Regions from separate parts of the Streptomyces sp. NPDC004051 genome, predicted to be linked through region 1. Evidence: riboswitches for the same ligand, from Rfam matches in the RefSeq annotation. Region 1 holds a riboswitch; the other holds the start of a gene.
The links. Region 1 has a riboswitch for glycine ahead of gcvT (glycine cleavage system aminomethyltransferase GcvT). Riboswitches for the same ligand answer to the same signal wherever they lie in the genome.

Region 1 (7,607 bases):
CGCCTTCACCGCGGCCATGCCGTTGCGCTCGATGCACGGGATCTGGACGAGGCCGCCGACCGGGTCGCAGGTCAGGCCGAGGTTGTGCTCCATGCCGATCTCCGCGGCGTTCTCGACCTGTTCCGGCGAGCCGCCCATCACCTCGGCGAGGGCGCCCGCCGCCATCGAGCAGGCGGAGCCGACCTCGCCCTGGCAGCCGACCTCGGCCCCGGAGATGGAGGCGTTCTCCTTGAAGAGCATGCCGATCGCGCCGGCCGCGAGCAGGAAGCGGACCACGCCCTCCTCGTCGGCGCCGGGGACGAAGTTCATGTAGTAGTGCAGGACGGCGGGGATGATGCCGGCCGCGCCGTTGGTCGGGGCGGTGACGACGCGGCCGCCTGCGGCGTTCTCCTCGTTCACGGCCATGGCGTAGAGCGTGATCCACTCCATGGCGAGGGCCTTCGGGTCGCCCTCGGAGCGCAGCTTGCGCGCCGTGTTCGCGGCGCGGCGGCGCACCTTCAGCCCGCCCGGCAGGATGCCCTCGCGGGACATGCCGCGCGCCACGCACGCCTGCATCACCCGCCAGATCTCCAGCAGGTCCCGGCGGACCTCCTCCTCGGTCCGCCAGGAGCACTCGTTCTCCAGCATCAGCGCGGAGATGGACAGACCCGTCTCCCGGGTCAGGCGCAGCAGCTCGTCGCCGGTGCGGAAGGGGTACTTCAGGACCGTGTCGTTGAGCTTGATGCGGTCCGCGCCCACCGCCTCCTCGTCGACGACGAAGCCGCCGCCCACCGAGTAGTACGTCTTCGACAGCACCTCGGCGCCGGCCGCGTCGAAGGCCTGGAGGGTCATGCCGTTCGCGTGGTAGGGGAGTGCCTCGCGGCGGTGCAGCACCAGGTCGTCGTCGAAGGAGAACGCGATCTCGTGCTCGTCGAGCAGCCGCAGGCGGCCCGACTCCCTGATCCTCTCCACCCGCTCGTCGGCCGTCTCCACGTCCACCGTGCGGGGCGAGTCGCCCTCCAGGCCGAGCAGCACCGCCTTGGGGGTGCCGTGGCCGTGGCCGGTGGCCCCCAGCGAGCCGTACAGCTCCGCCCGGACCGAGGCGACCGACTCCAGCAGGTCCTCGTTGACCAGCCGCCGGGCGAACATGCGGGCGGCCCGCATCGGGCCGACCGTGTGCGAGCTGGACGGGCCGATGCCGATCGAGAAGAGGTCGAAGACCGAGAGGGCCACGGGAGGACTCCTAGGGGTTGACGGACGCCGCTGTCCGCCGGCGGGGGTGGTTCGGGAGAGGGCCGCCACGACACGGGGCATCGCGCTCACTTCCCAGTGTGCGCGATGCCCCGTACGGTCGTGCGACGCAAGGCGTGCGAAATTACTTCAGACCGGGGTACAGGGGGTGCTTCCCGGCGAGCGCCGTCACCCGGGCCCGGAGCGCGTCGGCGTCGGCGGCCTCGAAGGGGGAGGACGCCTTCAGCGTCTCGGCGATCACGTCCGCCACCTCGGCGAAGTCCTCGGCCGTGAAGCCGCGGGTGGCCAGGGCGGGCGTGCCGATCCGCAGCCCCGAGGTGACCATCGGAGGACGCGGGTCGTTCGGGATCGCGTTGCGGTTGACGGTGATGCCGACCTCGTGGAGACGGTCCTCGGCCTGCTGCCCGTCGAGCTCGGAGTCGCGCAGGTCGACCAGGACCAGGTGCACGTCCGTGCCGCCGGACAGCACGTCCACGCCCACGGCCTTGACGTCGTCCTCGACCAGGCGCTCGGCCAGGATGCGGGCGCCCTCCAGGGTGCGGCGCTGCCGGTCCCTGAAGTCCTCGGACGCGGCGACCTTGAAGGCGACCGCCTTGGCCGCGATCACGTGCTCCAGCGGGCCGCCCTGCTGGCCGGGGAAGACCGCAGAATTGATCTTCTTGGCCAGCTCGGCCGTGGAGAGGATCACCCCGCCGCGCGGACCGCCGAGGGTCTTGTGCGTGGTCGTGGTGACGACGTGGGCGTGCGGGACCGGGTTCGGGTGCAGGCCCGCCGCGACCAGACCGGCGAAGTGCGCCATGTCGACCATGAGGTACGCGCCGACCTCGTCCGCGATCCGGCGGAACGCGGCGAAGTCCAGCTGACGCGGGTACGCCGACCAGCCGGCGACGATCAGCTTCGGCTTCCTCTCCTTGGCCAGCCGCTCGACCTCGGCCATGTCGACCTGGCCGTCGTCGCCGACGTGGTAGGCGACCACGTCGTAGAGCTTGCCGGAGAAGTTGATCTTCATGCCGTGGGTCAGGTGCCCGCCGTGCGCGAGGTTCAGGCCCATGATCGTGTCGCCGGGCTTGAGCAGCGCGAACATCGCGGCGGCGTTGGCCTGCGCGCCCGAGTGCGGCTGCACGTTGGCGTGCTCGGCGCCGAAGAGTTCCTTGACCCGGTCGATGGCGATCTGCTCGATCACGTCGACGTGCTCGCAGCCGCCGTAGTAGCGGCGGCCGGGGTAGCCCTCGGCGTACTTGTTGGTGAGGACCGTGCCCTGGGCCTCCATGACCGCGACCGGGGCGAAGTTCTCCGAGGCGATCATCTCGAGGGTGGACTGCTGGCGGTGCAGCTCGGCGTCGACCGCCGCCGCGACGGCCGGGTCGAGCTCGTGCAGCGGGATGTTCAGGAGCGACATGGGGTGACGGCCTCCTCAGCCCTGGACGAAGGCGTCGTACTCGGCGGCCGAGAGCAGGTCGGCCGGCTCGTCGCTCACCCGCACCTTGAACAGCCAGCCGCCCTCGAAGGGGGCCGAGTTCACCAGCGACGGGTCGTTCACCACGTCCTCGTTGACCTCGGTGACCTCGCCGGTGACCGGGCAGTACAGGTCGCTGACCGACTTGGTCGACTCCAGCTCGCCGCAGGTCTCGCCCGCGGTCACGGTGTCGCCGACGTCCGGGAGCTGGACGAACACGATGTCGCCGAGCGCGTTGGCCGCGTGCTCCGTGATGCCGATCGTCGACACGCCGTCCTCGGCGGCCGTCAGCCACTCGTGTTCCTTGCTGTAACGCAGCTGCTGGGGGTTGCTCATGATCTGGATCCTCCTGTGTGCGAGGGACCGCCGGGGTCGACGGCGGAGAAAGGGGACGAAAGGGGTGGATGGAGCCGAAGGGAGGGGTGGGGGGGCGGAGGTCACGGCCCCGACCGGCGCGGTCGCGTACGCGGCCCACGTCCTACGGCGGTGTCACTTCTGCCGCTGGTAGAACGGCAGCGCCACGACCTCGTACGGCTCGTGGCTGCCGCGGATGTCCACGCCCACGCCCGGGGTACCCGGCGCCGAGTGCGCCACGTCGACGTACGCCATCGCGATCGGCTTGCCCAGCGTCGGCGCGGGCGCCCCGGAGGTGACCTCGCCGATCACCTCGCCGCCGGCCACCACCGGGTACCCGGCGCGCGGGACCCGGCGGCCCTCGGCGACCAGGCCCACCAGGGCGCGGGGCGGGGTCCGCTCGGCGCGGGCGGCGGCCTCGGTCAGGGCGGCACGGCCCACGAAGTCGCCCTCCTTCTCGAACTTCACGACCCGGCCGAACCCGGCGTCGAACGGCGTCAGCGAGGCGCTCAGCTCATTGCCGTACAGCGGCATGCCGGCCTCCAGGCGCAGCGTGTCCCGGCAGGCCAGCCCGCACGGGGTCACCCCCACGCCCTCGCCCGCCTCGGTCAGCGCCTGCCACACCCCGACCGCGTGCTCCGGCGCGACGAACAGCTCGAAGCCGTCCTCACCGGTGTAGCCGGTCCGGGCGATGAGCGCGGGGACGCCGGCGACCGTGCCGGGCAGGCCGGCGTAGTACTTCAGGCCGTCCAGGTCCGAATCGGTCAGGCTCTTGAGGATGCCGGCGGCCTCGGGGCCCTGCACCGCGATCAGCGCGTAGGCGTCGCGGTCGTCGCGGACCTCGGCGTCGAAGCCCGCCGACCGCTCCACGAGGGCGTCCAGCACCACCTGGGCGTTGGAGGCGTTGGCGACGACCAGGTACTCGGGGGCTTCGACCGCACCGAGCCGGTAGACGATCAGGTCGTCCAGGATGCCGCCGTCCTCGTTGCAGATCATGGTGTAGCGGGCGCGGCCGGGCTTGACGGTCCCGATGTTGCCGATCAGGGCGTAGTCCAGGAACCGCGCCGCCTGCGGGCCGGTGACGGTGATCTCGCCCATGTGCGAGAGGTCGAAGAGGCCCGCCTTCGTGCGCACGGCGTTGTGCTCGTCGCGCTCGGAGCCGTAGCGCAGGGGCATGTCCCAGCCGGCGAAGTCGGTCATCGTGGCGCCGAGCGAACGATGCAGGGCGTCGAGCGCTGTCCGGCGGAGTTCGGTACTGCTCATCGGTCGGTCTCCCAGGGCGATGGGGTCCCCCGTCGGCCGGGGCCGGGCACGGGGAGGGCGAGGACGTTCCTCCCCATCTGTCATCGGAACCTGAGAGGTTCGCCATGACCGTCCGCGCAGGGGACGTCACGGCTTGCACCTTGGGTGGAGCCACCGGAAACTCGCGCGGCGGCCCGCTTTTCAGATGTGCCTGGCCCGCGCGGTAACGGTGCCTGAGAGATTCAAGGGAGGGACTTGCTCCTTCGGCGCCCCGGCGAAACGTGCCAGGGACTCTCCCGCGCGGATTCAAACGGCCGGTATGCAGTTGGCGCGCTCATCATTGCACGCATCGTGAGGCTTCGGCAGGGGGACCTTTCCCTCGTGAGCACAGGGTGCTCAGGTCTGTACGGAGGGCTGTGACAGGTCTGTATCGAGAAACGGACGGAATGAAGAGGCGTCCGCCGTTACCGTCTCTTTACACTCGGCGGGGAGGGTGCTCCGGCACTTGCCCCAGGGGAGGACTCACGGTGAACAGGACCACGGCGTACGCCACGACGGGTGTCGCGCCGCCCGGGCAGCAGGCCCCCTCGTCCGGGGAGGCCCACGGCGCGCGGCCGGCGCCCGTCGTCCGCGACCTGCGCGCGTGCGCCGGCCGCGGTCCGCACGCCCTGGTCTTCGGCCCCCGCGACCTCGTCGTGGTCACCGGACTGCCCGGCAGCGGCAAGTCCACGCTGATGCGGCGCGCGGTGCGCGGCACCCGGATCGACTCCCAGGACACCCGCGACCGCTGGGACCGCCGCATGCCGCGCCTCCTGCCGTACGCGGTGTACCGGCCCCTGGTCCGCCTCGACCACTACGCCGGGCTGCGCCGAGCCCTGCGCACCGGCGAGGGGGTCGTCGTGCACGACTGCGGTACCCACGCCTGGGTGCGCCGCTGGCTGGCCCGCGAGGCCCGCCGCCGGGGCGCGGGGCTGCACCTGCTGCTGCTGGCCGTCCCCCCGGAGCAGGCACTGGACGGTCAGCGTGAGCGCGGCCGCGGTGTCTCCCGGTACGCCTTCCTGCGGCACCGCACCGCCGTCGACCGGCTGCTGCGGTCCGTGGAGCGCGGCGACCTGCCCGCGGGCTGCGGAACGGCGGTCCTGGTCGACCGGGACGCGGCGGACACGCTGCGCCGCATCGACTTCACGGGCTGACGACCGCACGGGCGGGCGTGGCACGGGCGGGCGGGTGCACGGGCGGGCGGGTGCACGGGCTGCCGGCTGCGGAGCGGCAGCGGTTAGCCTTTTCAGCCACAGCAGTGGTTCCAGGCAGGCGGTAGGCAGATGGACTTCCCGGCGGGCTTCTCCGCGGACTTCCCGGCACAGACTCACCCCCATCCGCACGGAGGATGGCCCGGCAACGAGTTGGAGGAGGTGCTCTCCGCCTCCCTCGGCGTCCCCGCGGCGGACGGCCGGATCATCGAGGTACTGGGCAGGAGCCCCGTCTGGGTTCCGCTGCCGAACGGCGGCGGCCCGCACAGCGGCCCGCTGGACCTGCCCACCCTGGAGATCGAGGGGCAGGCGTACGTCCCGGTCTTCAGTTCCGAGGAACAGTTCCGCCAGGTCGTCGGCTCCCACATGTCGTTCACCGTCGCGCCCGCGGTGGAGTTCGCGCGGGGTCTGCCGCCGCAGGCCGGGATCGCGGTGAACCCCGGCGGAGTGGTCGGCGTCCCGCTGCCGCCGCCCGCCGTGGCCGAACTGTGCCGCGCCGGACGCGGCCCGCTGGACGATCCGGCGGGCGGCGGCCGGGTCAAGCTGTTCGAGCCCGACTGGCAGGAGGATCCGGTGGACTTCCTCGCCGCCGCGGGCGCGGAGTTCGAGTCGACCGGTGTCGTCAGCACCGCCCGCCGCTGCCTCGCCGAGATCGAGACCGCGGACCCGGTGCTGTTCATCGGGGTCGAACTCTCCCGGTGGGAGGGCGATCTGCGGAGCCTCCCCGGCGACGCCCTGGGCCGCGCGCTGGGCCTCCGGCCGGTGAAGTGGCCCGTCAACCTGGTTCTGCTGGACGTGGCCCAGGACCCGGTCGGCGAGTGGATGCGCGACCGCGTCCGCCCCTTCTACCAGCGCGAGGGCTGACCCGCCCGGCGGAGCCGCGGGCGGCCGCCCGCCCCTCGGCCCGCCGGCGCCCGCCGGACGGGCGGAGCCCCCGGGCCGCGGGCGGCTTAAGCTAGGTTCATTGGCTGGGGCGAGGGTGTTGTACGGAGGGGCGATACAAAGTGAGCGCTGGCACCGCGGCGGCCGGGCAGGTCGAGCACATGCTGCGCCAGGTGACCCCCGGGCGTTACGACGCCTATGAGGCGTTGCTTCGTGCGCTCGCGACCCCCTCCTCCGGTCATGTCTGGATGCTGCTGTGGCACGGTCAGGCCGGTTCCCCGGACGCCCAGTACGCGAACATGGAGGTCGACGGCTTCGGCTACGCGCCCTGTGTGACCTCCGCCCAGGAGCTGTCCGCCAGCGGCTGGAACCGGTCGTACGAGGTCGTCGACGGCCTCGAGGCGGCCCGCGCCCTCTACCCCGACCACTACGGTCTCTGGCTCAACCCGCACGCCCCCGGCGGCGGCCTCGGCATCCCGTGGCTCGATCTGCGCCGGCTCGCCACCGGCCTCGACCGGCAGCCCGCCGGGCCGCTGCGGCTGTCCGAACCCGCCATCGAGATCCCCCAGTTCTACGCCCTGCTCACGCAGAACGCGCACCGCACGCCCGCGGTCCGCGCGCTGCGCCGCGCCTGGGTGCAGCCGGCGCTGGGCGCGCCGTACCTCGCCATCGGGCTGGACGTGTACGACACCTCGCCGCCGGCCGTCGACGCGGTGCGCGCGATGATGCAGCAGTCCATCGGCGCCGTCCCGGACGGGCTCCCGGTGTCGACCGTCGCGATGACCGACGAGCACGACCCGGTCGCCATGTGGCTGCGGGCCAACGCCCGCCCGTTCTACGACCGTGAGGCCCACGGGGCCCTCCCGCCCCCCGCCGGCTCCGGCTACCCGCCCGCGCACCAGCGCTGACCGGGCCGTATCCGGGAGGGGCCGGGCCGACCGGGGCCGTCGTGCCCGCCGTTCCTGACTCAGCGTGACGATGTCCAGATGGTGGACACCATGGCCGACGGTGGACGTCCGTGCCGCCGACGAGACTGATGTCACGTCAGTTTTCAGGTCATGCGCGCTCAGCTATGGCCGGTTGACCGCCTGTCACCTGCGGTTTCACCCGTTCTTCATGCTGTTCGGCACTTCTCGGGCGGCCGCTGGGGAGGTTCCGGATGTCTCAGGATGGTCACTTCCCGACGGAGGGGC
Region 2 (7,607 bases), on a different contig from region 1:
GGCCGTCTCGTCAGACGTCGAAGGGGGTGACCGGACAGAGGAGCCGAGGGCGGGTGGGTGATCTTGATCGAGAGCCTGTCCGCCGGGAGCTTCGTCGTGCCGTGCAGACCTCGTCCGCCGGCGTCCCCGGCCACGCGGCCGGACTGGAAGGGCCCAGGGTAGCTGCCTATTGCATCCAAAGCCTCGGGGGTGATCGAATGTGCGTCCGGCGATCGGTGTTCTTGACGTTATGCAGAGGGTGTCGCACATGATGGGCCGCTGGCTGGCAAGCAGAACGAAACAGCGTCAGACAGGCCCCCTGGCAGCTGTGCAGACTCCCTCCGATGCCGGGGTGCTGAGCTGCCGGGTTCTCGGCCCGGCCGACGAGCCGGTGCCGAACGCCCGGTACGCGATCAACGACACCGTGGGACGCACACTGGTCGAGGGTGGGACGGATCCCTTCGGATCGTTCGTGGCCACGATTCCGGCGGGAGAGTACCGGCTCACGGTGTCCGCCGGGGGGTACCTGCCGTACCGGGTGCCGTGCACGGTCACCGAGAACTCCCTCACCTCGCTCGGCGACGTGACCCTGCAGGCGGCACAGCCGCTGGAGATGCCCGCGCCGGGTGACTGGGAGATCGATCTGGCGCACTCCTCGATCGTCTGCACCGCACAGCACATCGGGATGGCCCGGGTGCACGGCCGGTTCAACTCCTTCGCCGGGGTGGTGCGGATCGCCGGCGACGCGGCGCAGACGGCGATGCACGTGGTGATCGACGCGGGATCCATCGACACCAACATGAGGATGCGTGACGACCATCTGCGGTCGGCGGACTTCCTGGCCGTGGAGCGGTTTCCCACCATCGAGTTCTACAGCGACCGCTTCGTGCCCCGGGGCGGCAACCGGTGGGACGTCATCGGCGAGTTGTGGCTGCGCGGGGTGGCCCGTACGGTCACGCTGGACGTGGAGTACCTCGGGCTCGGCAACGGCATGCAGGGCGAGGCCCGGGCGGTCTGCCGGGCCACCGCCGAACTGCACCGCGACGACTTCCAGGTGAGCTGGCAGACGATGCTGGCGCGGGGTATCGCCGCCGTCGGCCCCACCATCCGGGTCGACATCGACGTGCAGGTCGTACCCCAGAGCTGACCGGCCGGCCTGCCCCCGCGCCCGCGCCCTCGGGAAGGCGGCACGGTCCTGGAACACCGCCCTGCCCGGCAGTAAACGATCATCGTTCTCGCAGCTCTTGACCGGCCGCCGGTGCGGGCCTAGCCTCACATCGCCGCTCATCCCGCTGCGGGAGAGCACCGGGTCAGCCAGACCCGGGCGCCGAAGGAGCAACACCTCCCCGGAAACTCTCAGGCACCCCTACCGCTCGGGCAGGCACCTCTGGAAAGCAGGCGCTCCCGTGCCTCGCCCACGGTGCAAGCCGCGGACCTCCGCGGCGAAGCTCTCAGGCTCCATGACAGAGGGGGAGGCTCCGCTCGGCAGCGCGGGTTCCTGCCCGTGCCCGACTCCTGAGGACCCCCCGATGGCTTTCTCGTTACCCCACCGCCGGCCGCCTGCCGCCCGCCGGCATCCCGACTGAGCTCCGGCTCTCCCCCACGGCCCTCCTGGGCCCACGCTCCCTGAAGGCGTGTTCGGCGTGCCCGGCACTTTTCCCGCCGGTCGCTCCCTCACTCATGCCGACTCTTTGTGCCCACTCGCTCCCCTCATACGTGTGCGGTCGTCTTCCAGGACACGCCTGTCCCGGCCCGCACGCACCGAAGATCCACGAGGTTCGCACATGCACAACAGCAGCAAAGCCGTCCCGACCACCGCCCCGAAGCCCGAGGCGGATCCCGGACAGCCCTCCTCCCCCACAGGTGAACAGCACCTCTCCCGGCAGTTGTCCAACCGGCACATCCAGCTGATCGCGATCGGCGGCGCCATCGGCACCGGCCTGTTCATGGGATCGGGCAAGACGATCTCACTGGCCGGCCCCTCGGTGATCTTCGTTTACATGATCATCGGCGCGATGCTGTTCTTCGTGATGCGGGCGATGGGAGAGCTGCTGCTCTCCAACCTGCGCTACAAGTCCTTCGCCGACTTCGCCTCGGACCTCCTCGGACCGTGGGCCGGCTTCTTCACGGGATGGACCTACTGGTTCTGCTGGATCGTCACCGGTGTCGCCGACGTCATCGCGATCGCCGGGTACGTGTCGTACTGGTGGGAAGGGCTCGCGCTGTGGATTCCGGCGCTCGCGGCGGTCGTCCTGCTGATCGTCCTGAACCTGCCCACGGTGAAGGCGTTCGGTGAGACCGAGTTCTGGTTCGCACTGATCAAGATCATCGCCATCGTGACGCTGATCGTCGTCGGATTCGGCATGGTGCTGGGCGGCTTCCAGGCGCCCGGGGGCACCACCGCGAGCTTCTCCAACCTCTGGAACGACGGCGGCTTCTTCCCCACCGGTCCCATGGGGTTCGTCGCGGGATTCCAGATCGCGACCTTCGCCTTCGTCGGCATCGAACTGGTCGGCACCACCGCTGCGGAGACCAAGAACCCGGAGCGGAACCTGCCCAAGGCGATCAACTCGATCCCGGTGCGCGTGATGCTGTTCTACGTGGTCGCCCTGATCGCGATCATCTCCGTCACTCCCTGGCGCCAGATCAGCCCGGACCGCAGCCCCTTCGTCGTGATGTTCACACTGGCCGGCCTCGGCATCGCCGCCTCCGTGATCAACTTCGTGGTACTGACCTCCGCCGCCTCGTCCGCGAACTCGGGCATCTACTCCACCTCACGGATGGTCTACGGCCTGGCTCACGAAGGCGACGCACCGGCACGGTTCGGCAGGCTCACCTCCCGGAAGGTACCGGTCAACGCCCTGCTCCTGTCCGGTCTCTTCCTGCTCCCCGGCGTCGTCATGGTCACCATGGGCGACTCGATCATCGAGGCCTTCACGCTGGTGACCACCATCTCGGCCCTGCTGTTCATGTTCGTCTGGTCGATCATCCTGATCTGCTACCTCGTGTACCGCAGGCGCCGTCCCCACCTGCACGAGGCGTCGACGTTCAAGATGCCCGGCGGCGTCGTCATGTGCTACGTCGTACTCGCCTTCTTCGCGTTCCTCGTCTGGGCGCTGACCCAGAAGGAGGACACCCTGCAGGCGCTGCTGGTGACCCCGGTGTGGTTCGTCGTCCTCGGCATCGCGTGGACGGTGCTCCGTCACCGCCGCCGTCAGGCCCGGCAGACGGCGGCAGTGACGGGCTCCCCGGAACAGCCCCTGCACTGAGGTGACGCCGCGGCCCTCCCGGAACCGAGGTTCCGGGAGGGCCGCGGCGTGCCTGGAGGCAGCGGTGCCCGTGTCGTCCGGCGCCTCTCACGGGATGCCGGGGAGCGGAATCCGTCGCTAAATGGATGAGCGGCTCGGTGTCGGCCGACCGATGAACGCGGGTGCGGAAAAGACTGGGAGACGGCATGCAGAAGCGCAGTCTGCGGGACCTTCAGGTATCGGCCATCGGCCTGGGGTGCATGGGTATGTCCGCCTTCTACGGATCCACCGACCGGGAGGAGGCGATCGCGACCGTCCGGCGCGCCCTGGACCTCGGGGTGAACTTTCTCGACACCGCGCAGATGTACGGGCCGCTCACCAACGAGTCACTGATCGGCGAGGCGATCCGGGGGCATCGCGACGAGTACGTGATCGCGACGAAGTTCAACTACCGGATGGACAACGCCGTACCCGGGGACATCAGCACGGTCGGCCCCCAGGACGGCTCGGCCGAGCACGTCCGGAGCTCGGTCCACGGTTCCCTGCAGCGGCTGGGTACCGACCACATCGACCTGTACTACCAGCACCGGGTCGACCCGAACGTACCCATCGAGGAGACCGCCGGCGCGCTGGGCGAACTGGTCGCCGAGGGCAAGGTGCGGTACATCGGCCTGAGCGAGGCGAGTGCGGAGACCCTCCGGCGCGCCCACGCCGTGCACCCGGTCACCGCGGTGCAGACCGAGTACTCGCTGTGGTCACGGGACGTGGAGGCCGAGGTGCTGCCCGCCTGCCGGGAGCTGGGCATCGGCTTCGTGCCGTATTCGCCGCTCGGCCGCGGTTTCCTCGCCGGGCGGTTCACCTCGCCGGACGAGCTGGACGCGGACGACTGGCGCCGGGAGAACCCGCGCTTCCAGGACGCCAACCTGGAGGCGAACCTGCGGCTGGCGGCGAAGGTGAAGGAGATCGCCGCCGAGAAGGACGTGACCCCGGCCCAGTTGGCCATCGCCTGGGTGCTGGCCCGGGGCGAGCACCTGGTGCCGATCCCGGGCACCAAGCGCCGCGCCTACCTGGAGCAGAACGCCGCCGCGGTCGGGATTGCGCTGACCGAGGACGACCTGGCCCGCATCGACGCGGAGCTGCCCGAGGCGGCGGGTGAGCGGTACGACGAGGCGGGGATGCGAACCGTCGATCGCTAGCCGGGGCGCGGCAGCGGCTGCCGGGTCCTGCGTCCGGCGGCGGCGTGGCTCCTTCGCATGCGCGCGGATCCGGCCGACCTCCGGCTCCCCTGCGACCGGCAGCACCGCACCGTACACCTGCACACCACAATGCCCCAAAAGGTGCGAAACGCCCGGCGAGTTCACGGAGGCGGACCCATGCAGGACAACGCCGAGTACGACGAGGACCCCGTCGAGGAGCACGGCCCGGACGACGGCGGACCCGGCACCGAGGACGAGGCGGCCACGGTTCGCGAAGAGACCGACGCGTCTCCCGATGTCTTCCTCGACGTTCCTGTGCTGAAGGTCGACCAGATCGACCTGGACGTGGAGGACCTGCGGGCGCATGTCTCGCTGCAGGCCGAGGTGCTGGACCTGTTGAAGTTGAACGTGGGCGCCGACGTCACGCTCGGCCGGGTGCACCTGGGTATCTCGGGTGTGGAGGCGCAGGCCCAGCTCAAGGTGCGTCTCGACAACGTCGTGACGATCGTCGACCGGGTGCTGACCACGCTCGATCGCAACCCGGAGATCGTCCAGGAGCTGGTACACGGGGTCGGTTCCGCCGTGCAGGACGTCGGTGGCGGCGCTGGCCGAGCCGTGGGTGAGCTGGGCACGGGCGCGGGAAAGGCCGTCGAGGACGTCGGCCGGGGCGCCGGATCCGCCGTGCGGGACGTGGGGCGCGGCGCCGGCGGTGCGGTCGACGACGTGGGGCGCGGCGCCGGGCGGGCGGTGGAGGACGTCGGCGCCGAGGCGAGCCGGGCCGTCGGCGATGTCGGTGAGGGCGCCGGCGACGCTGCCGGTGATGTGGCCGAGGCGGTGGGCGGCACCGCGGGCCGGGACCGGACTGCCCGGAGCAAGAGCGGCGCCCGCCCGCGCCGGGCCCGCGGCGAGGACGGGAAGGAAGCACCTCGGCCCGCCCGTCGCACCACTCAGAGGCGGGACGAGCCACCCTGAACGGCTGACACCCCCGAGCCGCAGGACGCCGGCCGGCCCACCACCGCCGGAGGCCGGGACCCGGAACCGGACATCTCATTCCGGGCGACAGTCCGGTCCGAGCACCTCTGCTTCACGGACAGCCCACGGACAGCCGTCGGTTTCCCCGGCACGGGTGAACGTGAATCAACGTCCCACAGCGACCGGATCAACCTCCCCGGCAGAGTCGTCCCCGGCCGGAGGTACGACGACGTCACCCTCGCCTACCACCTCGCAACCCGGCTCATCCGCCGACCGGACCGCCCGGACCTCGGGCAGGACGATCTGGACGGCCTGGACGACCGGAACACCCGCTGAAGGGACCGTCTCGAACGGGCAGCAGCCGAGAAGTACATCAGCGACCCGTCGGCACGGGGCCGGACGGTGCTTCCCGGGTACGTCGGGCCCGGCCGTGTCGCAGGAGGCCTTCCGGGTACGACGGGGCGGCCTGCCCGGGATCGGTGCGCTGCCTCCGCCGCCTCCGCCGGGCCGGCCTGGTCCTGGGCGTCCTGCTGCCCGAAGATCCCGGCCACGATCTTCAGGGACGCGCCGCTGAACACCCGGGAGAGCGGGTGCGGACCGCTGGTCGGCGTGGTCGCCGGCCCGAGTGGTGGCAATCCCACCGGGCCGCGGCAGGAAAAGGTGTTCGACATGGTGCGCAGGCGGTCCGGGTCGGCCCGGCACGGGGGGTGGGTTCGAGTGCCTCGCCGTCTTCGAGCGGCTCGACAGCGTGGGGTGGGGGGCGGAGCATGGTGGGTGGGGGCACATGGGGCACCTGTGACCGGATTTGCGTCTCTGCGGGAGTGAGCAGGGGGCATGGAGAACGGACATCGGGGTGGTCACGGCGCGGTCGGCCGGCGGGCGCCGCGGGAGACCGTCCCGGTCCCGGCCGCCTCCGTTGCCGGTCCGGCGGTCTCCGGGCGGGGCGGGGTCGGGGCGCGCATCGGTGTCCTGGGCGGCTTCGGCCTGTGGGTGGGCGAGGAACCGGTGGCCGTTCCCGGCGCGTCGGAGCGGGTGCTGGCGTTCGTCGCCCTGCGCTGCCGGGCCGCCGTGCCCCGGCCCCTGATCGCGGGAACCCTGTGGCCGGAGGCCCCCGAGGACCACGCGTACGCCAACCTCCGCTCCGCCCTCGCGCGCCTGCACCACGCCGGCCGGCGGGCCCTGGAGATCGGCCCGGCCGAGGTGTGCCTGGCCCGCGGCACCACCGTCGATCTGCACCATGCCCGCAGGACCGCCCACCGCGTCCTCTACCCCGCCGAGGCCGCCCGGCTCCCCGATTGCGTCCCGGACGCGGTCGACGCCCTCTCCGCCGACCTGCTGCCCGGCTGGTACGACGACTGGGTGCTGCTGGAGGCGGAGGGCTGGCGACAGCTGCGACTGCACGCCCTGGAGACGCTGGCCGGGCGGCTGATCACGGCGCGGCGGTACGCCGAGGCCGTCACCGCGGCGCAGACGGCCGTGCACGCCGACCCGTTGCGCGAGAGCGGACAGGTGTGCCTGGTCCGGGCCCACCTGGCGGAGGGCAACCCTTCCGAGGCCCTGCACGCTTTCACCCGTTACACCCGGCGCCTGCACGAGGAACTGGGGCTGGAACCGACCGAGCGGCTGCACCGGCTGGTCGCGGACCTCGCCCCGTCACGCCGCGGTGGCGGCCGTCTTGGACGGTGAGGGGCATGACAGCGGCGAGCACCGACATGATGATCATCCGGGGCCTGCCCGAGGAGGGCTCCGCCCGGCCGCTGCGGGGCCACACGACCGTCACGCGGCGGTGACGCACCGGCCGGAACACTGGTGTTCCACCGGGCCGGCGGAGCCGGTTCGGGACTCCTCGGGGGCCTTCTCACGGAGTGCCGTCCGGTGAGGAGTCTCCCGTGCAGCCGTGTCCCGAGGAGGAGAGTCATGGCTATTCCACTGTCAGCAGAACGGTTCCTCGGTGCTCTGCGCGCCGAAGGGCTCACCGTCGTCGAGCACCGTTCGTGGCGCACCCACAACCGCAACCACAAGGGTCCCTGGGGACCCGTGCACGGTGTGATGGTCCATCACACGGTCACCTCCGGAACCATGGGCAGCGTCCAACTGTGCTACGACGGCCGCTCCGACCTGCCCGGCCCGCTGTGCCACGGCGTCATCGCCAAGGACGGCACCGTGCACCTGGTGGGCAACGGTCGGGCCAACCACGCGGGGCTCGGTGACG

Region 2: linked by a shared signal. The riboswitch ahead of cycA (D-serine/D-alanine/glycine transporter) and the one ahead of gcvT (glycine cleavage system aminomethyltransferase GcvT) in region 1 are both predicted to bind glycine.

The regions. Positions count from the first base shown of each region.
Region 1 is NZ_JBSGHG010000009.1:309-7,915, forward strand. Features, by position in the region: gene ACWEQO_RS12505 (L-serine ammonia-lyase) at 1-1,212, opposite strand, end outside; gene glyA (serine hydroxymethyltransferase) at 1,355-2,629, opposite strand; gene gcvH (glycine cleavage system protein GcvH) at 2,645-3,022, opposite strand; gene gcvT (glycine cleavage system aminomethyltransferase GcvT) at 3,176-4,303, opposite strand; glycine riboswitch at 4,371-4,493, opposite strand; glycine riboswitch at 4,494-4,591, opposite strand; gene ACWEQO_RS12525 (AAA family ATPase) at 4,810-5,475, shown strand; gene ACWEQO_RS12530 (enhanced serine sensitivity protein SseB) at 5,605-6,396, shown strand; gene ACWEQO_RS12535 (enhanced serine sensitivity protein SseB C-terminal domain-containing protein) at 6,537-7,322, shown strand.
Region 2 is NZ_JBSGHG010000010.1:178,106-185,712, reverse strand. Features, by position in the region: gene ACWEQO_RS14210 (YceI family protein) at 248-1,126, shown strand; glycine riboswitch at 1,265-1,361, shown strand; glycine riboswitch at 1,362-1,453, shown strand; gene cycA (D-serine/D-alanine/glycine transporter) at 1,764-3,248, shown strand; gene ACWEQO_RS14200 (aldo/keto reductase) at 3,434-4,423, shown strand; gene ACWEQO_RS14195 (hypothetical protein) at 4,601-5,395, shown strand; gene ACWEQO_RS14190 (AfsR/SARP family transcriptional regulator) at 6,230-7,081, shown strand; partial or broken gene ACWEQO_RS14185 (peptidoglycan recognition protein family protein) at 7,313-7,607, shown strand, end outside.